DNA from 3 places in the Paenibacillus sp. FSL H7-0735 genome. Region 3 is predicted to be linked to each of the others. Evidence: predicted binding sites of a transcription regulator. Region 3 holds the regulator's gene; each other region holds the start of a gene.
The links. The regulator NrdR, encoded in region 3, represses ribonucleotide reductase genes. The targets are predictions, from matches to a motif close to AACACNATATATNGTGTT.

Region 1 (7,027 bases), 270 kb from region 3:
TCTTGGGCTGGCGTTTATCAACCACGAAATTCGAGGAAAAATCGCCCTGATTTCCAAGTTGCCCCGGCTTCAGTATAGTGATCAGATTAAAGAGTTCGCCCAGATCATTCTGAACGGGAGTCGCGGTGAGCAGCAGGCAATATTTTTTGCGTAATTGCTGTACAAATAGATAATTGGTCGATTTTTTATTCTTCAGCTTGTGAGCTTCATCAATGATCAACATATCGTATTCATTTTCCAGCAGGATTTCCTTATGCGGATCGCGTTTGGCGGTATCCATCGATGCGACGACTATGGCGTTACCCCAAGAATAGGCTTTTTTCTGAGCGACAGCAGTGATGCCGAATTTCGCATTCAGCTCACGAACCCATTGCAATACTAGAGAAGCAGGTACGAGAATAAGCACTTTGGAGACAAGACCGCGTACGAGATATTCTTTGAGCACCAGTCCTGCTTCAATGGTCTTGCCCAGTCCAACCTCATCTGCAAGAATCGCGCGGCCTGACATTTCGAACAGAACCTTATGCGCTGTATCCAGCTGATGGGGAAGAGGGGACAAGCCGGATAAATGCTTCATACATTGCAGCTCATCGAAGCTCGTTACTAGACCTGTTTCCTCTCCTTGTACGGCAAGCTTAGATAAACGGTAGTCTCCCCATGGGCCGCCCTTTTCCAGTTTGAGCTCCAGATCTTGCAACCAATTACGGTCAAAAGAAAGAGGAACAGGCAGTATCGGCGCGGGTGTTCCCCCTTGCTGGGGTAGAGAATTACGGAATAATTGCGTCATAATGCAGCCTCCTCAAGCTCGGATTTATATCACCATTCGTAAGAGTAGTATGCTCGTAAACGAGAGAATTCATAACCTCTTATTTTTCACGATAGCCTTTAAAAAAGAGAGCAAGAGCGAGAAAAAGCAGCAACGTTTGCGATAATTCGGCAACTTGACTCTATTTTCGAATAAGACCTTCGATACAATATGTGGTATAGTTTAAAAGCTGACGCACACAATATATTGTGACAAAAGCTTGAAAATGTATTTTTTATAGAGTGCTTAGCTGGTATTTGTTATTGACAAGATGAGCTTCCTACATACACCTGTTAAGCAGTGGAGGATGGTAAGGGAGTTTTTGTTGTGGGCCCATACCTTGGACCGGAAACTAATATCTACTACACATGCGGGAGGTTTTTTTATTGAGTAAAGTGGAACGTAAGCAACGCCTTGAAGGGCTAAGTGAAAAAATATTTTTGGATCGTTATGCTTGGAAGGATGCAGACAGCAACAATGCTAAAGTAGGCGATGTTGTATTGGTGCTGACCAAAGATGATCCGAAGTTTCCAACTAAGGAAGTCGGAGAAATTGTGGAGCGCAGTGGGCGAATCGTAACTGTAAAGACACGCAGTGGCGAGCTTGTGAAATCGGATGTTGAGAAGTTGACCCTTAATATAGAAAAAACTCCTGAGGAAATGTGGGACCGTCTATCCACAGCGATGGCTTCTGTAGAGAAGACACCTGAGCTTCAAGCAGAATGGGCAGGCAAATTCCGTTCAATCCTGGATGATTGGAAGCTTGTACCGGGTGGACGTATTGCGGCTGGTGCAGGTGCTAGTGAAGAATTAACATTGTTCAACTGTTATGTGATTCCCTCTCCAAAAGACAGCCGTGGCGGCATCATGCAGACATTGTCTGAAATGACGGAGATTATGGCCCGTGGTGGCGGGGTGGGCATTAACCTGTCTTCATTGCGTCCTCGTCGTGCGATTGTTAGAGGGGTTAATGGTTCATCCAGTGGTTCCGTATCTTGGGGCGGTTTGTTTAGTTATACTACGGGGCTTATTGAGCAAGGCGGCAGCCGTCGTGGTGCGCTCATGCTAATGATTAATGACTGGCATCCCGATGTTGAGGACTTCATTACCGTGAAGCAAACGATGGGCCAAGTCACTAATGCTAACCTTTCGGTATGTGTGAGCAATGGTTTTATGAAGGCTGTAAAAGAAGATCTGGACTGGGATCTCGTATTCCCGGATACAACCGATCCTGAATATAACGAAATGTGGGATGGCGATCTCGACAAGTGGAAAGCTGCCGGCAAAAACGTTATCCATTATCGCACCGTAAAAGCGCGTGACGTGTGGCGTACGATCATTGAATCGGCATGGAAATCCGCTGAGCCGGGCGTCGTATTCATGGAATACTATAACCAGATGTCTAATAGCTGGTATTTCAACCCGATTATTTGTACAAATCCGTGTGGTGAACAAGGCCTGCCTGGCTGGGGAGTCTGCAATCTGTCTGCGGTGAACTTGTCCAAGTTCTACGATGAGAAAAATCATGATGTGGATTGGGAAGATCTTGCGACTACCACACGTTATTCCGTCCGTTTTCTGGACAATGTAATTGATAAAACACCTTATCATTTCCCGGAAAATGAAGCGAATCAGAAAAAGGAACGCCGCGTGGGTCTCGGAACCATGGGATTGGCGGAGCTGATGATTAAATTGAACATCCGTTACGGCAGCCCGGAATCGTTGGAGTTTCTGGACAAGCTATACGGCTTTATGGCTCGTGAAGCCTACCTTGCTTCGGCAGAAATTGCTGGAGAGAAGGGTTCCTTCCTAGCTTTTGATACTGAGAAATATCTAATGAGCGGCTTTATGAAAAATATAGTCGAAGCGTATCCAGAGGTTGGCGAAGCGATTCGTGAACATGGTATGCGTAACGTTACAGTGATTACACAAGCACCTACAGGTAGTACAGGTACAATGGTAGGTACTTCTACGGGAATTGAGCCTTATTTTGCCTTTAAATATTTCCGTCAAAGTCGTCTTGGCTATGATGAACAGTTTGTTCCAATCGCTCAAGAGTGGCTGGAAGCTCATCCGGGTGAAGAGCTACCGGACTACTTTGTAACTTCGATGGATCTGTCAGCTAAAGATCATATCCGTGCGCAAGCAGCGATCCAACGCTGGGTAGATAGCTCTATTTCCAAAACAGCGAACTGCCCGTCTGACTTTACGGTTGAGGAGACGGCTGAGCTATATGAAATGGCCTTTGATCTAGGTTGTAAGGGTGTTACGATCTACCGCGATGGAAGCCGTGACGTTCAAGTCCTGGAAACCACGAAGAAGGAAGACAAAAAAGAAGCCGCTCCGGTTGCGGCAGAAGAAGCTACAACTACTGTAGAAGCGAGTACAAGTGTTGTAGCAGCAAGTCCAGCGCCTCAAGTGACTACAAAAGAGGCGGATAAACAATACAAAAAACGTCCGCAGGTTCTGCGCGGCGCTACCTATAAAATCAACACACCATTTGGGATGGCATATATTACGATCAATGACCTTGATGGAATACCGGCTGAAATCTTCCTGAATGTAGGTAAAGCGGGTTCTGACGTCTTTGCTATGGCTGAAGCATTAGGCCGTGTCTGCTCCTTGTTCCTCCGTTACGGAGATCATGGTGAGAAAGTGGAGCTGTTGATTAAACATCTGAAAGGCATTGGCGGATCAGGTGCTATCGGCTTCGGCGCGAACCGGGTTGAATCCATTGCTGACGCTGTAGCTAAGGCACTGGAATCACATGTGCTGAACAATGCTCATGATGATCATGTACCTGCTCCGATTGCAGCAACTTTGGAGCTGGAGGATTTCAATGAAGCGTTAAATGCGGAGATAAAATCGAGCGTTCCGTCAGCTACGGAAGATGGACATGGTGGCCATCATGGACATAACCACTCTACGGCTTCCCGTGACCTTTGCCCATCCTGCGGCAGCGCCTCGCTGATTAATATTGAGGGCTGTAAGACTTGTGGCAATTGCGGGTATAGTCGTTGCGGGTAAACGTTAGAGCCAATAAGTGTTTTATGGGAAAACTAGAAATGTGACTATGCATAGCTACTAAAAGCAAGCGATCATCGAGAGGAAGTGTTAATCTTTTATCTCAATGAATCGCTTGTTTTTTTATTATTGATGATGTTCATTAAGAGGTTTTAACTATATGAGTTTGATAATTAGTGTAATTCAAAAGGGAAGTATAATTGTAGAAAAAGATAAGGTTGGAATTGCGATTTGGTAAGTAACATCGTATTTACGCGGTGTGTCTGGTCTGTGAACTCGTGTCTAACTAAGCTTTTTAACACAAAAAACACGCGTACTTGTCTAACAAAGGTACGCGTGTTTTTGTTATTCCACTACGAGAGGAATTATTTTTACATATCTAAATTTTTGAATGCGTAAGGCAATAAATCCCTTAAACTTAGCTCTAAGATTTCTTTTTTCTCATTGGTTAAATAGACAGGCATATCAGGCAAACAGAATTCCGATAATACTTGTCTGCAGATACTGCATGGCGGCAGAAAATCCATTGTGTCACCTGCTACAGCTATAGCCTGAAAATCACCTTTAGTATAGCCCTTTGTAATAGCCGTGAAGATTGCTGTTCTCTCAGCACAATTAGTAGCGCCAAAAGATACATTTTCTACGTTTACTCCATTAATAACATTTCCATCTTTAAGTAATAAGGCTGCTCCAACTGGAAATTTAGAATAAGGGGCATAAGCAGCTTTCTTTGTGTTACGTGCGCTTTCCATTAATTCTTCTTTATTCATAATACTCACCCTTTTTAAATAAGAATGAACCTTTCGGTCCCCTTATCGCCAACTAAGGTTGGCAGGACTTCTAATATTATAGTCACATCAAATGGTTGTCAACATGTACTACTCGATAAGTATCATTAGGGAATCATAGTTTTAAAATATAACTAGATATAGCAAATAGAAGTTACACATATTAAGCCTGCCATGGTAACCTTATCTTAAAAGCGACGAGTAGAGGGGTTTTATAATTTGGGAGCGGCAGAGAATACTTTTAAACAAAAAATATTGAGCAAAAAACCGGGTATTATAACATATGGGATGACACCACCGAAGGCAAGCCACGCACCAGAAAAGGTCTCGGAAATCGCCCAGAAACAGGTTGAAAGACTTAAAAATCTTGATTTAGATGCGTTAATTCTGTACGACGTTCAGGAAGAAGTAGATAGAGTGGATCATGAAAGACCTTATCCCTATTTACCAACGATTGATCCGGCTGTCTATGGTGATAAATATCTAAGACAGGTGGAGGTCCCAAAGATAATTTACCGGTGCGTCGGTAATGATACAAGAGCCCAGTTCGAGGAGTGGGTTAAAACTGACGAAAATGAAGATAGATTTTCAGTGTATGTGGGCGCTTCGTCAAGTAAACAAGAGGTGAAATTGAATTTACCAGATGCTTATGAGCTAAGCAAACAGTTAAATAGTAATTTAACTTTTGGTGGAGTTGTCATTCCGGAAAGACATATAAAAAAGAATGATGAGCATATACGGGTTGTCGAAAAGACCAACAATGGGTGCAACTTTTTTATCACTCAGGCAACTTATAATGTAGAGGCATCTAAGAATTTATTGTCTGATTTATATTATTACTATACAAATAACGGTTTTGAGATGGTTCCTATTTTATTTAATCTTGCACCATGCGGCACTGCGAAAACATTACAATTTATGAAGTGGTTAGGGATCAGTATCCCAGGATGGTTAGAAAACGAGTTGAAATACTCGAACGATATTTTGGATAAATCAATCCAGCTATCACAAAAAATCTTTGAAGAATTGCTAGATTTCGGGCTGGAGAAGGGAATTCCTATTGGTTGCAGTATTGAAAGTGTTTCAACAAGTAAGTTGGAGATTGAAGCATCCGTACAGCTTGTTAAAGATGTGAAGGCCATTCTAGATAAAAAGCTGCCTACTAAATAGAAAAAGATTCCTCAAATTATTGAGAAACCCAGGTCATTTAAAGACCATGGGTTTCTTTTTAGGTTATATGCCACTAGGGTCAACTAATTAAGCATTATAGCCGAAGCCAAGTATAGTAAAAGACTTGTACTGATCTTCCGGCACCATTCTGATTTCTACCTGATGCTCCCCGCTAACCTCATTTTGATAAAGAATTACCGGATTGCAATGTGTCCAGTTGTTCTCATGTGGATCAGCGGTGACTACAAGACAACCATCGACGTAAATGTTCGCCTTGCCGAATTCGCTGCTGCCAGAATCCTTGTATACGAGGATGAGATTTTTGCTTGTTATCGTCAGCTTGAAGCTGTGTTCCCCAGAAGACGCTGAATGCATCCAATTATGAGGGAATTCCGGAGTTCCGAAAGGATCGGCATCCATTTCTACCCGCTGCAAATCGGTATCGATCCCCGAAAATCCGCCCACCTCGATCCTGCCTGCGTCAATATGGCTTTTGCGGTCCAGCAGGAGGGTTCTCACAAAATCATTCCCGATGACCGGATGCTGATCCAATAGGAGATCATCTTCGTCCATTAGCGTTTTGTGGGTTTCGGAGAATAAATAAGCCAGACAATCAGCCATCACCCGGTGACCCTCATTAGTAGGATGATAGATATCATAGAAAAATTGCCGTTTCGAGAGGATGTTCCCCTCATTTTTGCTTAGGCGGAACTGCCCGGATACCGCATCCTTTACACTAACCATAGGAAGATTATAAGCCCGGCCAATGGGGGAGAGCCGTTCCTGCAGGTTCCAGTCATTCATAAACACGCTGAACAGGAGAACTACTGCCGGTCTATTATCGGCGGAAAGTATTTTTAGGCATAAGCTTTCAAAACAGTTGCCTTTCGTTTCATCCCCTTCGTCGTTTACCGCAAATTCCACCACCACGATATCAGGTGTTACAGAACCTTCCCGGAGAATATCCCTTTCATAACGGATGACCCCAAGCTCGGATGGTGTTCCACCTACCCCAGCCTTCACAAAATGGATGTTCTCGCCACCATTCGTACCGAATAATTCCTTAAATCTCAGATACGATTGGTAGGCATAACATTCTGTATGGATCGGTTTAGCGCCTGCTCCCTGAGTAATGGAACCCCCAATATAAGCGATCGTGACATCCTCACCTTTTATAGCCTTATGGATGGCCGTTTTTAATCTTTTATTATTACCCGGATGAAGCAAGGATTGGGTAATGA
Region 2 (7,027 bases), 750 kb from region 3:
GAAGTAATGGAATTGATAACTTCATCATTCTTAATCGCTGGAATGGTTCCGGTGGAAGCAATAACTTTAGCGCCTTCTTCACCAGTCACGAATTTCATGAAATCAAGTGCTGCTTCTTTATGTTTGGATTTCTGATTTACAGCCAGAGAAGTAATTGTACCCAGGGTTGTACCGGCTTCCACACCATCCGGATGAGGGTATTTCGCAATGCCCCAGTTAGCCGATTGGGACTCGCCGCTCTTCACTTTCTCAATCTGTGTAGCGATAAACCAGCTGCCCATGTTCATAGTAGCAACGGAATTATTGTAGAATACGCCAGAATAGTGCGTGCTTGAAGTCTTCAGTGTGGCGTAATCCATTACGATGCCGTCTTCCTGTTCTTTCAGGATCCGCTCATAGGTTGGCTTCAAGAAATCGTAGTTTCCGTCAACAACAGTGTTCTTGCCGTCCAGAATACCGAACAGTTGAACCGCACTACGCCAAGTATGGTAGTGAGCTCCGTACACTTTTTCAGAACCGCTGCCGGAAGTCATTTTTCTGGCCAACTCATCATATTGCTCGAATGTCATATCATTGCTTGGATATTCCACTCCTGCTTTGTCGAACAAATCTTTATTGTAGTAGAGAATCCAGAAATCGCTGCGGAAAGGAAGCGCATACACCTCATCGTTCACTTCGATTTGTTCTACAGTACCTCCATATACCGAAGGATCAATAGCGTTGCCACTCATAAAGCTTTTAAGCGGCTCTAGGTGATTCTGTTTCACAAGGTTCGAGTAGCCCGGAATATCTTTAATTGTAAGTACGTCCAGATCTGCGCCACCGGACAGTTGTGTGCTTAACATGGTCATATAGTCCGTCGACCCCAGATCGACATATTCGATCGTTACATTCGGATGCTCAGCTTTATAGGCATCGATTAGCGGCTTGTAGTAAGCGGTAGCTTCCCAATCCCACAAGGCCCATTTCAAAGTCACAGGCTCCTGGCTCGGTTCAGCGGAAGCGTTTGCAGAATTCCCCGTTGCTGGAGCTGTCGTTGCAGCAGCACCTTCGTTGTTGTTATTACCAGAACATCCAGCCAGCAGACTCATGGAGAATACTGTGGCGAGGGTTATGCCATAGAATCTTTTCAGTTTCATTTAAATATCCCCTTTTCTTCTGATTGTGTAACTACGATCGGCTCTTCTGAGCTTAGTTCAAAGTTTATAGCTTTTTCCGCAAGAATGGCATGCATTATCAAACAAAGTTCATTCACTTTTCTGTGTTCTTCTTCCCTGCTCCGGTTCAAACCTGTAATTTTCTATCTAAAACATGTAAAATATTCAGCTTATGTACCTCCCCCTGTATCGGAACGCAGGAATATGCTATGGTATATGAAAACGCTTTATATGTTTTCACATTTTGTAGAGGAGTGTTAAATACGGTAAGAAAATCCACCATTAAAAGTCGCATTATTCTGCTCATGGCCGTATTCGCACTGCTGATAGCGTCGCTGCTGTCTTTTTTTAGCTATGAATTAATTACTTATTATCAGCGTAAAACAACCATCCAGGCGACCGAGTTCAATCTGCAGCTGGTATCCCATATTATTGAACAGGATTTGATTGATCTGTCATCGCTGGCGATGACCTGCAGCACTAACTCTTCTACTAATACCCTGATCACAGACTACTTCAGCTCACCTAAGGCTAGCTCTAAGGAAGCAGTTAATGTATTCAACTCGATGCAGCAGGACTTCCTGAACAACCGCTCCAACAGCTATGCCCGCCGTCTGATTGTTACGGATAGCAACGGAAAGTTTCTGCAGGTGGATAAAACCGGCACCTCTGTTCCGCTTACCATACACAATATCGGTCAAATTACCGGCCTTAGCAACGATGCCGAGGAGAAATGGGACCGGGTGATCAAGGACCCGCTCTCCAACACGAACGGAATTCCTTTTGTTTTTCCTATTTACGGCAAAGGAGCTTCCCGCGTTGGAACAGTGTACCTGTTAGCGAATACCACTGTTATTACCGACAAGCTGAAAGGGTACTCCCTGCCGAAGAATTCCCGGCTGCTGCTGACGCTCGGCAATCATCATTATCAGCTCATCGGCGATCAGGTCATCGCCATTGCAGAGCCGTATGAACCGGTGGCCTATACCAATGATAAACCTGTCGGTCCGCAAACCGAGCTGTCCATGGTCAAGCTGGCGGACGAGAAAGAGAGCCATATCGTGGTATCTTATCCCGTACGCAGCGGAGTCATTCTGTCACAGACTTTATCCAATGACCTGTTCGCTCCCAAGACAAATATATGGATTCTGGTTATGCTCGGCGTCTGTCTCCTGGTTATTGTCTTAAGCGCTATCATTACGCTGTATCTGACCCGTACCATCAGTCTTCCGGTGGAAAAACTGAAGAAGCGGATTGATAAGATCGCCCAGGGCAATTTCCTGCTGGACCGCAATATCGAATGGAACAGCGAGCTTGGCGATGTCGGACGGGGTATTAACCGCCTGTCCCAAGATATCGTAGCGCTTATGGACAGCCGGCTCGCTGACGAGAAACAGAAACAGGAGCTGGAATACCGGATGCTGCAGAGTCAGATCAATCCCCATTTCCTGTACAACACACTGAATTCGATCAAATGGATGGCTACAATTCAGAATGCTACCGGCATCGCAGAAATGACCACTTCACTATCTAGACTGCTGCGCAGCATCGCCAAAGACAACCGTAGACTGATGCCGCTGAAGGATGAGCTGAGCCTGCTGGATGATTATTTTCTGATTCAGAAATACCGCTATGGCAGTACGGTCTCTATGGTAAAGGAGATTGACAACGAGGAACTGCTAACCGGCCTAATTCCACGATTCACGCTCCAGCCCCTGGTCGAGAACGCCATCTTCCATGGCATTGAGCCCAAAGGCAGAGGAGAAATTCTCATTAAGGTGGCCAAAAGTGGATTCGCCGATATTCTAGTTACGATTGAAGACAACGGTGTAGGGATGAAGGAAGAAGAAATCTCCACGATTCTGTCGAATCCAGGTGACGGAAGCAAAGAAATGCCCGAGAATATTGGACTCCGCAGCGTAAATGAACGTTTGCGCCTGGCATTTGGGGATAATTACGGTCTTTCGATTGAGAGTGAGTCGGGCCAATATACCCGGATGAAGATTCTTCTGCCGTTCCTGCAAAAGGAATAGAGTAGCATACCAAGCAAGGATGTGATGGAATTGATCAAGTTGTTAATCGCTGATGACGAGGCGCTGGTCTGTATCGGCTTGCAGTCCATGCTGAAGTGGGAGCAATATAATATAGAAATTGTCGGCATTGCACACAACGGGGCTCAAGAGGAAGAAATGATTGACACCCTTCGTCCTGACATTGTAATCAGCGATATAAAAATGCCAATTAAAAGCGGCTTAGAAGTTGCCAATGCGGTACGCAAAAAACACGGCCGGCTTCCGCTGTTTATCATCTTAACAAGCTACGAGGAATTCGAATACGCACGTGGAGCGATTGAAGTGCAAGCCACAGATTATCTAGTGAAGCTAGAACTGACACCAGAGGCACTTGATGCCTCCATTCGGAAAGCAATTTCCCAATTGGAGGCTTTTCAAACCCTAGACAGCTATCCCATGCTTGCTCATAGAGGCAATCTACAAGCCCAACGCGATAAATTTTTCATCCGCCTGTTCAATAACTTATTCGCAAATAAAAACCAGTACCTTCTGCAGAGAGATGATTTAAACCTTGAGCTCAAGGAACCTGCTTATCTAGTCTGCACTTGCCGTATTTTGGGACCAGACAGTGTCCCGCCCCGCGGCGATAAAATGGTTGCTCTGTGCTCAAGTACCGTCCAAATGGCCAAAGATACGCTTACTTCCATAAGACCTTGTTATGTGACCAGTCTGGACTTGCGCAATTTTGCTGTAACCCTGCCCGTCAACGGGACGGATTCACGGCAATGGATGCCTGAGATTGAAATGCTATTGACCCATATGGCCTCCATACTCCATAACTACTTCAATGTAAGGATCATCGGCGCGATCGGCTTTGCGGTCGAGGATCCTTATTTGCTGCGGGAAAGCTACCTCGCTGCGCGAAAAGCGCTTCCTGCTGCGGTTAAAGCACAGTCGTTTGTGTTTTTTGCCGAAGGAGAGTCGCTGGAGCAGGATCATCTGTTGTTTGATTTCTCCGAATTGCGTACAGAGATCCGCCGTGCTTTTGAAGAAATGGATACCCAAGCTTTATACGCCATTATCTCCAAAATGATCGAAATCTTCGACGGCCGGGCCGACCTGCTGGTTCCCGCCACTGATGCCGCCTGCAACATTCTGTATATGGCCACTTCACTACTTGCAGACGGTGAGAATATTGTGGAGCAAATTTTCGAAAATGAACCGGAGGGCTACCGGGCTATCTACCAGATGCATACGATTGAAGAGATCGCCGGCTGGCTGATCCAGTTCCGGGACGGTTGCTCGGACATCCTCTCTACCCGCAGACAAAGCTACAAGGAGCAGCTCGTCAAAAATGTCCAAGAGTATATTAAACGAAATCTCGGAACTAAGCTCTCACTCAATCAAGTGGCAGATGTCTTCAATTTCAGTCCCAACTATCTGAGCCACCTTTTCTCCAAGGTTGCCAAGGTCAACTATGTGGAATATATCACGGAGATCAAAATCACGACAGCCAAAGAAATGATGGCACGCGGGGAAGGTCGCATCTACGAAATCTCACAGAAGCTGGGATATGAGAGTGCCTTCTATTTCAGCAAGGTCTTCAAAAAGGTAACCGGAATTTCCCCCAGAGAATACATGCAGCAACTTAAAGCAGATTCACCGCCTGACCGAAGCCTCGGAGTAAACAACCGTTCTTGAGATCAAGAGATTATTAAGAATAACCCCACTTCGCAAAAATAAAGCCAATAAATCTGCAAGGAGCAGGCTCTGTTCCTTGCAGATTTATTGGCTTGCCATCACCCTCAGCAGCATCCCTAAGTATCACCCTTACTCCTGCAAATTTTTTTATTTTTATTTTTAAACTAGCAAAATACTAATACTCCGGTCTTTCTGCCCTAAAAGCCTGCCAAAAAACCGCTTACGAGACACTTTCCCAGCTATTAAGACGGCTGTTCCCATATTGACTTTTCAACATATAGTAATTAAAATAAACAACGCACACTAAATATAGTATAGATACGATTTTTCAGTATTTAAAGCTTATCCATTCAGTTTTCATACTATTTTCAATAGTTTTTAATATTTACAGGGGGACAGACACCATGCTAGTCGCGTATGATTCAAAAACAGGAAATGTCAGACGCTTCATCAGCAAACTTAAGTTGCCGGCTGTGCAGATTGAGGAGCATATGACGATTGACGAGCCCTATGTGCTTATTACATATACCACCGGCTTTGGACAGATTCCAGAAAAGGTGTCTACTTTCTTGAAGAACAATAATGCCAATCTGAAAGGCATCGCCGCCAGCGGCAATAAGAACTGGGGCGAGCTGTTCGCGCACAGCGCGGACTTGATTGCAGATCGGTATAACGTGCCCGTTATCGGTAAATTTGAGTTATCGGGTACATTTGGCGATGTAGAACGGATTAAACAGGAGGTGAGCCGGGTTGCGGCATATTGAATTAAACAACATGTTGATGAAGAGAGACGAAAGTGGCTTCTTTCAGTTAGACAAAGATCTTGAGGCAGTAGCCGAATTTATGCGGGATGTAGAGCGCCGGAGTCTGGCTTTTGCGAATACAAAAGCCAAGGTTGATTATATGATTGAACAGGATTTCTACGAGAATTTTTACGAACAGTACAGCACGGCGGAAATTGAAGAAGTCTACCAGATTACCCACGCCTACAACTTCAGTTTTCCATCTTATATGGCAGCTTCGAAATTCTACACGGATTACGCTGTAAAAACCAATGACCGCAAACAATATCTGGAGCATTACCCGGACCGTGTGGCGGCAGTCGCCCTTCACCTGGGACGCGGCAACGCCGATACTGCCGGGGTACTTGCCCGTTCGATGATGGAACAGCGCCTGCAACCTGCGACCCCAACCTTCTTAAATGCCGGTAAGAGCCGGCGTGGTGAGCTCGTCTCCTGCTTCCTAATCGAAATGGACGACTCGCTCAATTCCATCAACTATGTGCTGAATACCTGCATGCAGTTGTCGAAGATCGGTGGCGGTGTGGCCGTCAACCTATCCAAGCTACGCTCCCGTGGTGAAACTATCAAGGGTGTTGAGGATGCTGCGAAGGGAATTATACCTGTACTCAAGCTGATGGAAGACGGCTTCTCCTATGCAGATCAGATGGGTCAGCGTAAAGGATCAGGAGCAGCCTATTACAACATTTTTGGCTGGGACGTTCTGGAATTCCTCGACAGCAAGAAGATCAATGCCGACGAAAAAACAAGACTCAAAACCCTGTCCATCGGCCTGATTATTCCAAACCGCTTCTATAAGCTGGCGAAGGACAATGAAGCGCTGCATGTATTTGCTCCTTACAGTGTGTACAAAGCCTACGGAACGCATCTCGACGATATGGATCTGGATGACATGTATGATAAGCTGCTGGCCGATCCACGTGTCAAAAAGAAGAAAGCTATGAGCGCACGGGATATGCTGACCAAAATTGCCATGATCCAGCTGGAATCTGGCTATCCATATATCATGAACAAGAGCAATGCCAATGCGGCCCATGCCCTGAAAAACGTCGGACAGATCAAAATGTCCAACCTTTGTACTGAAATCTTCCAGCTGCAGGAGACCTCAGAGATTGCCGACTACGGACAGGAGAGTACAATCCGCCGCGATGTAAGCTGCAATCTGGCTTCCTTGAACATTGTTAACGTGATGGAACATGGCAAAATCCGTGAATCCGTACATGAGGGCATGATCGCCCTGACCGCTGTTAGCGATATGACCAGTATTTCCAATGCCCCAGGCGTAGCCAAAGCAAACAAGGAAATGCACTCTGTCGGTCTTGGCGTCATGAATCTGCACGGCTATCTGGCTAAGAAC
Region 3 (7,027 bases):
CGTTCTCTTTTCCCAAGTCATACATTAATGTATCAGAAGAAAAAGTACCTGACTCACTAGATATCCTTAGTTGGACATTCACATTGCCCGAAATTGTATCAAATGTGTATATCGCATATCTGCAATTCGAAACTTTATTCCTTCCAATCCCTTTATCCCCTTTTTCCGGATAACCAATACCGCTGATTAAGCTAAATAAGTCTTTGTCGGGATTAGAAAATCTAGTGATCTTGCCCGAATGTATATGACCATGTAAAATTGCATCAACCTTAATTTTTTGACTGCTTGTAAGATAATCTACACACATCTCTCTTTCGTCTTTATCTAGCCATTCAAATGGATGATGAACAAGCCCTATAGTTAAATCAGCCTCAGGTAAACTCTTGCTAATTCTTGTCAATTCTTCCAACTGCGGCTTTCCAACCATTAAATTACCATAATCCCCCTTTCCCACGCATGACCAAGATGAGTTAATCATAATGACTTTAATTATACTATTGTTAATCTTAATATTTCTTACCGCTCCGCCATATTTAGTAAAACTATAGTCTGTCACTCCAGTTACTTTTTCTGCCATAGCAAAAAACTGTTTTTGACGAGTTTCGAATGTCTCCCAGTACTCATTAAATTGAACTTCATCATAATAATTTTCTTTGTGAGTGTTCGCTAACAAAACTTCCACAGCTTTTCTTCTGGGGAAGTCATGGTTTCCAGGAACCAATAATAGTCTCTCTCTATCTATACCTAATTCCTGCGATAGTTGAATGTAATAGTTTTCGGCAATTTGAAATGACCCTTGTGTTCCACCTTTATCCACTGAGTCTCCAGTAATTGCCACAATATCTACAACTAATCCTTTCTCTGCTTTCTTCTGAAGTAAATCCTTTAATAAGGCTTCTCTTATTCCTTTTGTATCAAAATCATCTCTTTCAGAAATATGTAAATCTGAAAGATGAAGAACACATATTTTAGACATATAACCCTCCAATAATTTTAATATTTAGTATTTTGTGATAATAAATCTTAATCAAAACTTTAATCAACATCAAACTAAAGACTAGCTTTAAGCCGCAATACAATATCATTTCCGACAACCTGATTCCAGCGCTTGCACTGCACGGCGATTTTATAACCTTCTTTGCCTTTAAGGATCAAATCTACTTAATGATCACCTTATCCGCCGACCAGTTGTACGGTATAGCCTTGATTTCTATGTAATACAGCTCCATTAAACGCTCAAAATCCGTACCGGACAATGTCCTTACTTCTGCTTTCAGAATCAGTGCACCTCTCAGCTTTTTGGTAGAAGCGTTAGTCGATGTACTATGAACACTAATTTCGGTCCTTGCTACGCTAATCTGACGTTCCAGATGCTCTTATTACTTTCTTAGCCTTACACTGCTTACGAGTCCACATACTGCCGAAGATTTCACCGAGAATGACCGAACCAAGTAGAATTCCTAAAAAGAACCCCAAAGTGAATCACTAAATCTCCAAGAATAAACAATCCTCCCACTATATACGCTACTTGCCTGCCTTCTGCGTAATACGTTTAGCCATAAAAGCCCACCTCATGCTGTTATAGGTCTTATCAAAGTAGAAAAAAGCGACTACATACCTAGTAATTTCGATATTACAATTGATCATTCTTCTATATTTGCTATTTTTCGGTTCAAATTCTCTCTACTATATCATAAGTTTGGCTATATTTGGTATAATAAAAAGCCACCAAATGATACTCAGGGCCTACTTTATTTCACTGAAATTTAGATAACTGCAGAATTCAGTGGATGCTTCTAGTACTATTACTGTTCTATCTTAGTATGATGCGACAGTGCCTTACCCCAACATTCAAATCATCAACTTTTAAGCTACTTGTACAAGCAGTCGCTAAAAACGAGCTAATTTTCAATTTCAACGTCAGTTCTACTGAATCTCGGTAGACCCTCACGCACTCGATGATCGTACTAAGCATCATTTTCTTCTTAGCAGTAGATGCTTTCTTAATCACCTCACGCCAAACAGGAATTAATATTCGTTTTATAACTCCGCAAAATCCAATAAATAGTATTAAAATATATAAATTCAATTATTTAACTATGTTTAATTTCACCTTTATATCAGTTGTTATTTATCGGAAAGACACTTAAAGGCTTACGAGCTAGCCAGAACTTGAGTCAAGAAGATTTGGCTGGAATCTGCAATGTTGATAGATCATATATATATCGTTAATCGAGGTAGGTAAAAATGAGCTATTCGTCAGTAAAATATTTTAACTTTGCGAAGGGCTAAAAACTAGACCATCATACTTCTTCAAATTAGTTGAAATTGAATACGAAAATTCTAGGAATAGTTCCGATATAAAATAAAGGAGTAGAGTGATGGGACTATGTCCCACCACTCTACTCCTTTTAAATGTTTCACTGTGTCTCAATAACAAGCAATATTTAGTAGTTAACAAGATCCAGAATTCTGTAATCATCATAACTTCAAACAACGGGATTCAGCCTGTCACTGGGTATTGGAGTGTAATTCGTATAACATGTGATTAGAAGATACTCGGCATAATAAGACTGGGTAATGTGATTAATACCAAAGAGAATTTTTGCGAAACCTTATCAAAAAGGTATCAGTGTCGATTTAAGAATGTTACCACATTCATAGTAAATCCTACTGAGCTTTTCATAAAGCGGAATACTATTGATCGAAGATTCACTTCTGTACATGAGAGAGAGATTAATTAGATTAATCCTCATCTCACCGATTTTTACTCATTATAAAAGTGTTACTAAATGCAAAGAAACGGCATTTCTGCCGTTTCTTTAGGATGGACTCTCAGGGGCTCGAACCCTGGACAAATAGATTAAGAGTCTACTGCTCTACCAACTGAGCTAAGAGTCCATATGATGTTTGGTGGAGCCAAGGGGGATCGAACCCCTGACCTCATCGCTGCCAGCGATGCGCTCTCCCAGCTGAGCTATGGCCCCAAACTGAAATTTCAGATGTATGTAATCACACATTTTTAAATTTTAGTTTGGTCGTAATTGAGTTGTTCCGATAAACTCAAGCGTCGTAGGCGACTTCTATATAATATAAAAAATCGCCCTCTATGTCAACACTTTTTTTAAAATTCATTTTTCCACTCAAATTCCCCGCTGAGAACTTAGAGGAAACAAACCAGTAGAAGCACTCCTAGCAGACCCTAGGACTGGCTGTAACGCCCTAACTGGGCAAAACCCTATAATCCCTCTAATTCTCCCGTACTCTTGGACAGCAGCCCCTTGAGTTCCTTCATGAACATGTTAATATCCTTGAACTGGCGATATACGGACGCAAAACGAACGTAAGCCACTTCATCAACTGGGTAGAGCTGCTCCATCACGAATTCACCAATCTGTTGGCTTTCCACTTCCGCAACGGCGATGCCGCGCAAAGATTTCTCAACCTCGGACACGATCTTTTCTAGACGTTCCACAGAAACCGGCCGTTTCTCACAAGCACGGATAAGACCGCGGAGTATTTTATCACGACTGAATTCCTCACGGCTGCCGTCTTTTTTAATTACAATCAGTGGCGTCTCTTCAATCATTTCAAAAGTAGTGAAACGTTTGCTGCAACGCTCACATTCACGCCTACGACGGATTGACTTATTTTCATTCGCTGGTCGCGAGTCCAGCACTTTAGTATTTGTGTGATCGCAGTAAGGGCATTTCATAAGCTTCATCACTTCCTATTACATAATGGTATTGGTCCCGGAATGTTATAAATCCGGCTTTTGAACGGCTTTTTTATTATTTCCAGAAATCACCGTTTTTTTCTTGTAATGATAATGGCAAGTCCGGCACATAATACAGTTACCAACAGAGGAGGTGAACAGCAATGAGCCAAAGCAACAACTCCAATAACCTTGTAGCTCCAAATTCCCGCGGTGCCTTGGAACAACTTAAATACGAAGTTGCCCAAGAACTAGGAATCACGCTTTCCCCAGATGGTTACCAAGGCAATAAAACTTCTTATGAAAATGGTTCGATCGGTGGTTACATCACTAAACGTCTTGTAACCCTGGCAGAACAACAACTGGCAGGTCAATACAAATAACCTGACCAACATAAGCTTTTTGAAGAAGTATTAAACGACCTACAAGTCGTTTAATACTTCTTTTTATACATAACACGGCAGAAATTAAAATTCTTTGTAAATGTCCGTGTACTGATCATAGTAATAATTAACGCGCTGTACATAATGCCTGGTTTCACCAATGGGAATATCTTTAATGGTTGCATCTGTCCCATCCCAGATCCCTTCGTCCAACCAGCGTTGAACTTTTCCCGGCCCAGCATTATAAGCTGCGATAATTGCTGTACGTTTGCCTTCGAACTGACGGGATAAAGTTGAAAGATACCATGTACCCAGTTCAATATTAGCCGAAGGCTCATGCTTGAGTTCTTCCATAGATACGTTTGGAAGCTTGGCCTTTTCCAGCGCCCACTTCGCGGTATCCGGCATAAGCTGCATCAGCCCTAGTGCGCCTTTTTTGGATTCTCGTCCAGTTTTAAAGTTCGTTTCTACACGAATAATCGCGGTTACAAGAAACGGGTCTATCTCATAAGTGATGCTGTGCTTGCGAATCTCGTCTTTAAAATGGATGGGATAAAACCACGACATCCAGTTTGTACTCAGAAACAATATTGCCGTAAAACCAACAAATAGCAGAAGCAGTACTCTTTTTTTACGTAACCATTTCATGATAAACCCAGCCTGTCCCAAAAAACAGCAACCTGTTGCTCAGTGTACGCAAGATCGCCACTGTTGTCGATGATGTAGTCCGCTTTATTACGTTTCTGTTCAATATCCATCTGTGCATTCAATCGCGCTTCTGCTTCTTCTAAAGAGAGCCTGTTACGTTCCATTAATCGAGTAATTTGCACTTCACGGGGAACGTAGACTACTACAATCTCATGGAACAGGGATTCAAGCCCTGATTCAAAAAGAAGCGGAATATCCACAATAATAAGCCGCTTCGGCTCTTCCTGCTCCATGCTGTACATACGATTTTTGATTTCCTGCCGGATGGCAGGATGCGTCAAATTGTTCAAGGTTTGCAGGGCCACCGGATCTTGAAAGACGATTTCACCTAATTTGGCCCTATTCAGTGTTCCATCCGAAAAAAGGATCTCTTTTCCAAATTGCTTAGCAGCAGCATCCAACACTTCATGCCCGGGAAGCATAACTTCTCTGGCGATCACATCGGCATCAACCAGCCTCGCTCCCTTGTTCACAAGCAGTGCAGACACTGTGCTTTTTCCGGATGCGATTCCTCCGGTTAAGCCTATAATCATGTACTCACCTCATAATAGCTTCAGTATTCCCATTGCAATTAATAATAACGCTGGTAATGCGGCAGCATGCTTCATCCAGTAGTTCCCGGCAAATCTAAGTCCAGTCTTCATACCCAGTAATAGAAATGTACCACTAAATAAAGCTATTGTAAGTGATGTCCATATCGGATTGAAGCCAAGCAGCGCTGCGCCAAGTCCAGCCCCAAAAGCATCCAGAGAGAGCGCAATCCCAAGTATCATCGCCTCCATCGAAGAGATGCTTCCTGAGGCATCCATATCCGCAGAAGACGGGGTACGCAAGATCTGCACTACAATCCCCAAACGGCGTAGCTCAAGCGAAAAAACAGCTGATTTCAACGGTTCATCATTCATAACAGGTTCTGTACCCGCTTCAGAATCAGCAGCTACCTCTGCCCAAGCCTGCTCGGAAAATGAGCCCTCATCTACCGTTTCAGCTTTACGTCCGCCATCTGCATCTTTCTCTTTTTGCATCAGCATCTGAACAAGTGACCAGCACCCCATTAGCACAAGTATAACCGCACCAACCATAGAAGCTGCATTCGGAGACACTACCTTGGCAAGCAAAACCCCAACCTGCATCGATACACAGATAACTACCCCCGAACAGAGCGAGATAATCAGAACGGAGAGCAGTGGTATTTTCATTTTACGCAGCCCATATGTAATTCCTACACCAAAACCGTCCAAACTCAAGGCAAACGCTAGCAATAGCAGTGAAAATAATGGGCTGAGCACCCGCAATCCCTCCTGTGAAGAACCGGCAAACTGAAAAGTTTATCGTTTCAGCTTCCGTTCTCTATTAAGCATTCTTCACACAGTATATGGGCGGGACAAGTAGTGGGTGCCAACCTTATTATTTCAACAAATTCAGTTAACAGTCGGGCGCTGGCAATTTGGACAATAATGCGTGCCACGACCGCCTACAACCGTCTTCTCAATCATCGTTCCACAGTTACTGCACGGCTGATCCTTACGACCGTAAATCAATAGCTGCTGCTGATACGTACCGCTCTCACCTTGGCCATTAACATATGACTTAACAGATGAACCTCCGGCGTTAACCGCTTCGGCCAGCGTGCTTACAATGGCATGATGCAGCTTGTCCAATTGATTGTCCGTGAGCGATTTGGCGCTGTCTTCAGGATGGATGCCCGCACGGTGCAACGACTCATCTACATAAATATTGCCGATGCCGACGATATATTCCTGATTAAGCAGCAGCGATTTAATTTTGGTGCTTTTACCTGACACGATCTGCTTAAACCTCTCCGGTGTAAAAGAAGGCTCCAGCGGCTCCTGCCCCAGCTTGTTTAAAGGCGGCAGCTGAAGATCTTCTCCCATCTGAAAAAGATGCATCGTACCGAACTGGCGAACATCCGTGTAACGCAGCTCAGTTCCATCCGTAAAATGAAAAATCACATGTGTATGCTTGTCCAGTGGGTCATCATTTGAAAAAAGTCCGTAACGGCCTTCCATCCGCAAATGTGACACAAGCACCAGACCATCCAGCACAATACGCAAAAACTTTCCTCTTCGTTCAACTTTAACAATGCTATGACCTGCCAGCAGGTGGGCAAAAGCCTGAATATCATCCGGACGCTGAATAATCCGCGCCAACCGGACGGTTACATTCTCTATCTGCTTTCCATTAACTAACTCATTAAGTG

Region 1: a site for NrdR is predicted at 1,002-1,019, ahead of NSS82_RS12465 (adenosylcobalamin-dependent ribonucleoside-diphosphate reductase). Genes of this name have one in related genera too.
Region 2: a site for NrdR is predicted at 5,170-5,187, ahead of nrdI (class Ib ribonucleoside-diphosphate reductase assembly flavoprotein NrdI). Genes of this name have one in related genera too.

The regions. Positions count from the first base shown of each region.
Region 1 is NZ_JBBOZH010000001.1:2,770,844-2,777,870, forward strand. It holds gene NSS82_RS12460 (DEAD/DEAH box helicase) at 1-787, opposite strand, end outside; gene NSS82_RS12465 (adenosylcobalamin-dependent ribonucleoside-diphosphate reductase) at 1,192-3,831, shown strand; gene NSS82_RS12470 (cytidine deaminase) at 4,200-4,598, opposite strand; gene NSS82_RS12475 (methylenetetrahydrofolate reductase) at 4,836-5,786, shown strand; gene NSS82_RS12480 (SGNH/GDSL hydrolase family protein) at 5,874-7,027, opposite strand, start outside.
Region 2 is NZ_JBBOZH010000001.1:1,746,103-1,753,129, reverse strand. It holds gene NSS82_RS08035 (ABC transporter substrate-binding protein) at 1-1,139, opposite strand, end outside; gene NSS82_RS08030 (sensor histidine kinase) at 1,463-3,190, shown strand; gene NSS82_RS08025 (helix-turn-helix domain-containing protein) at 3,221-4,870, shown strand; gene nrdI (class Ib ribonucleoside-diphosphate reductase assembly flavoprotein NrdI) at 5,275-5,634, shown strand; gene nrdE (class 1b ribonucleoside-diphosphate reductase subunit alpha) at 5,621-7,027, shown strand, end outside.
Region 3 is NZ_JBBOZH010000001.1:2,495,847-2,502,873, reverse strand. It holds gene NSS82_RS11250 (metallophosphoesterase) at 1-976, opposite strand, end outside; gene NSS82_RS32675 (hypothetical protein) at 1,051-1,119, opposite strand; tRNA gene NSS82_RS11245 (tRNA-Lys) at 2,829-2,901, opposite strand; tRNA gene NSS82_RS11240 (tRNA-Ala) at 2,912-2,987, opposite strand; gene nrdR (transcriptional regulator NrdR) at 3,239-3,715, opposite strand; gene NSS82_RS11230 (alpha/beta-type small acid-soluble spore protein) at 3,880-4,098, shown strand; gene NSS82_RS11225 (lytic transglycosylase domain-containing protein) at 4,183-4,746, opposite strand; gene coaE (dephospho-CoA kinase) at 4,743-5,339, opposite strand; gene NSS82_RS11215 (manganese efflux pump) at 5,349-6,095, opposite strand; gene mutM (DNA-formamidopyrimidine glycosylase) at 6,228-7,027, opposite strand, start outside.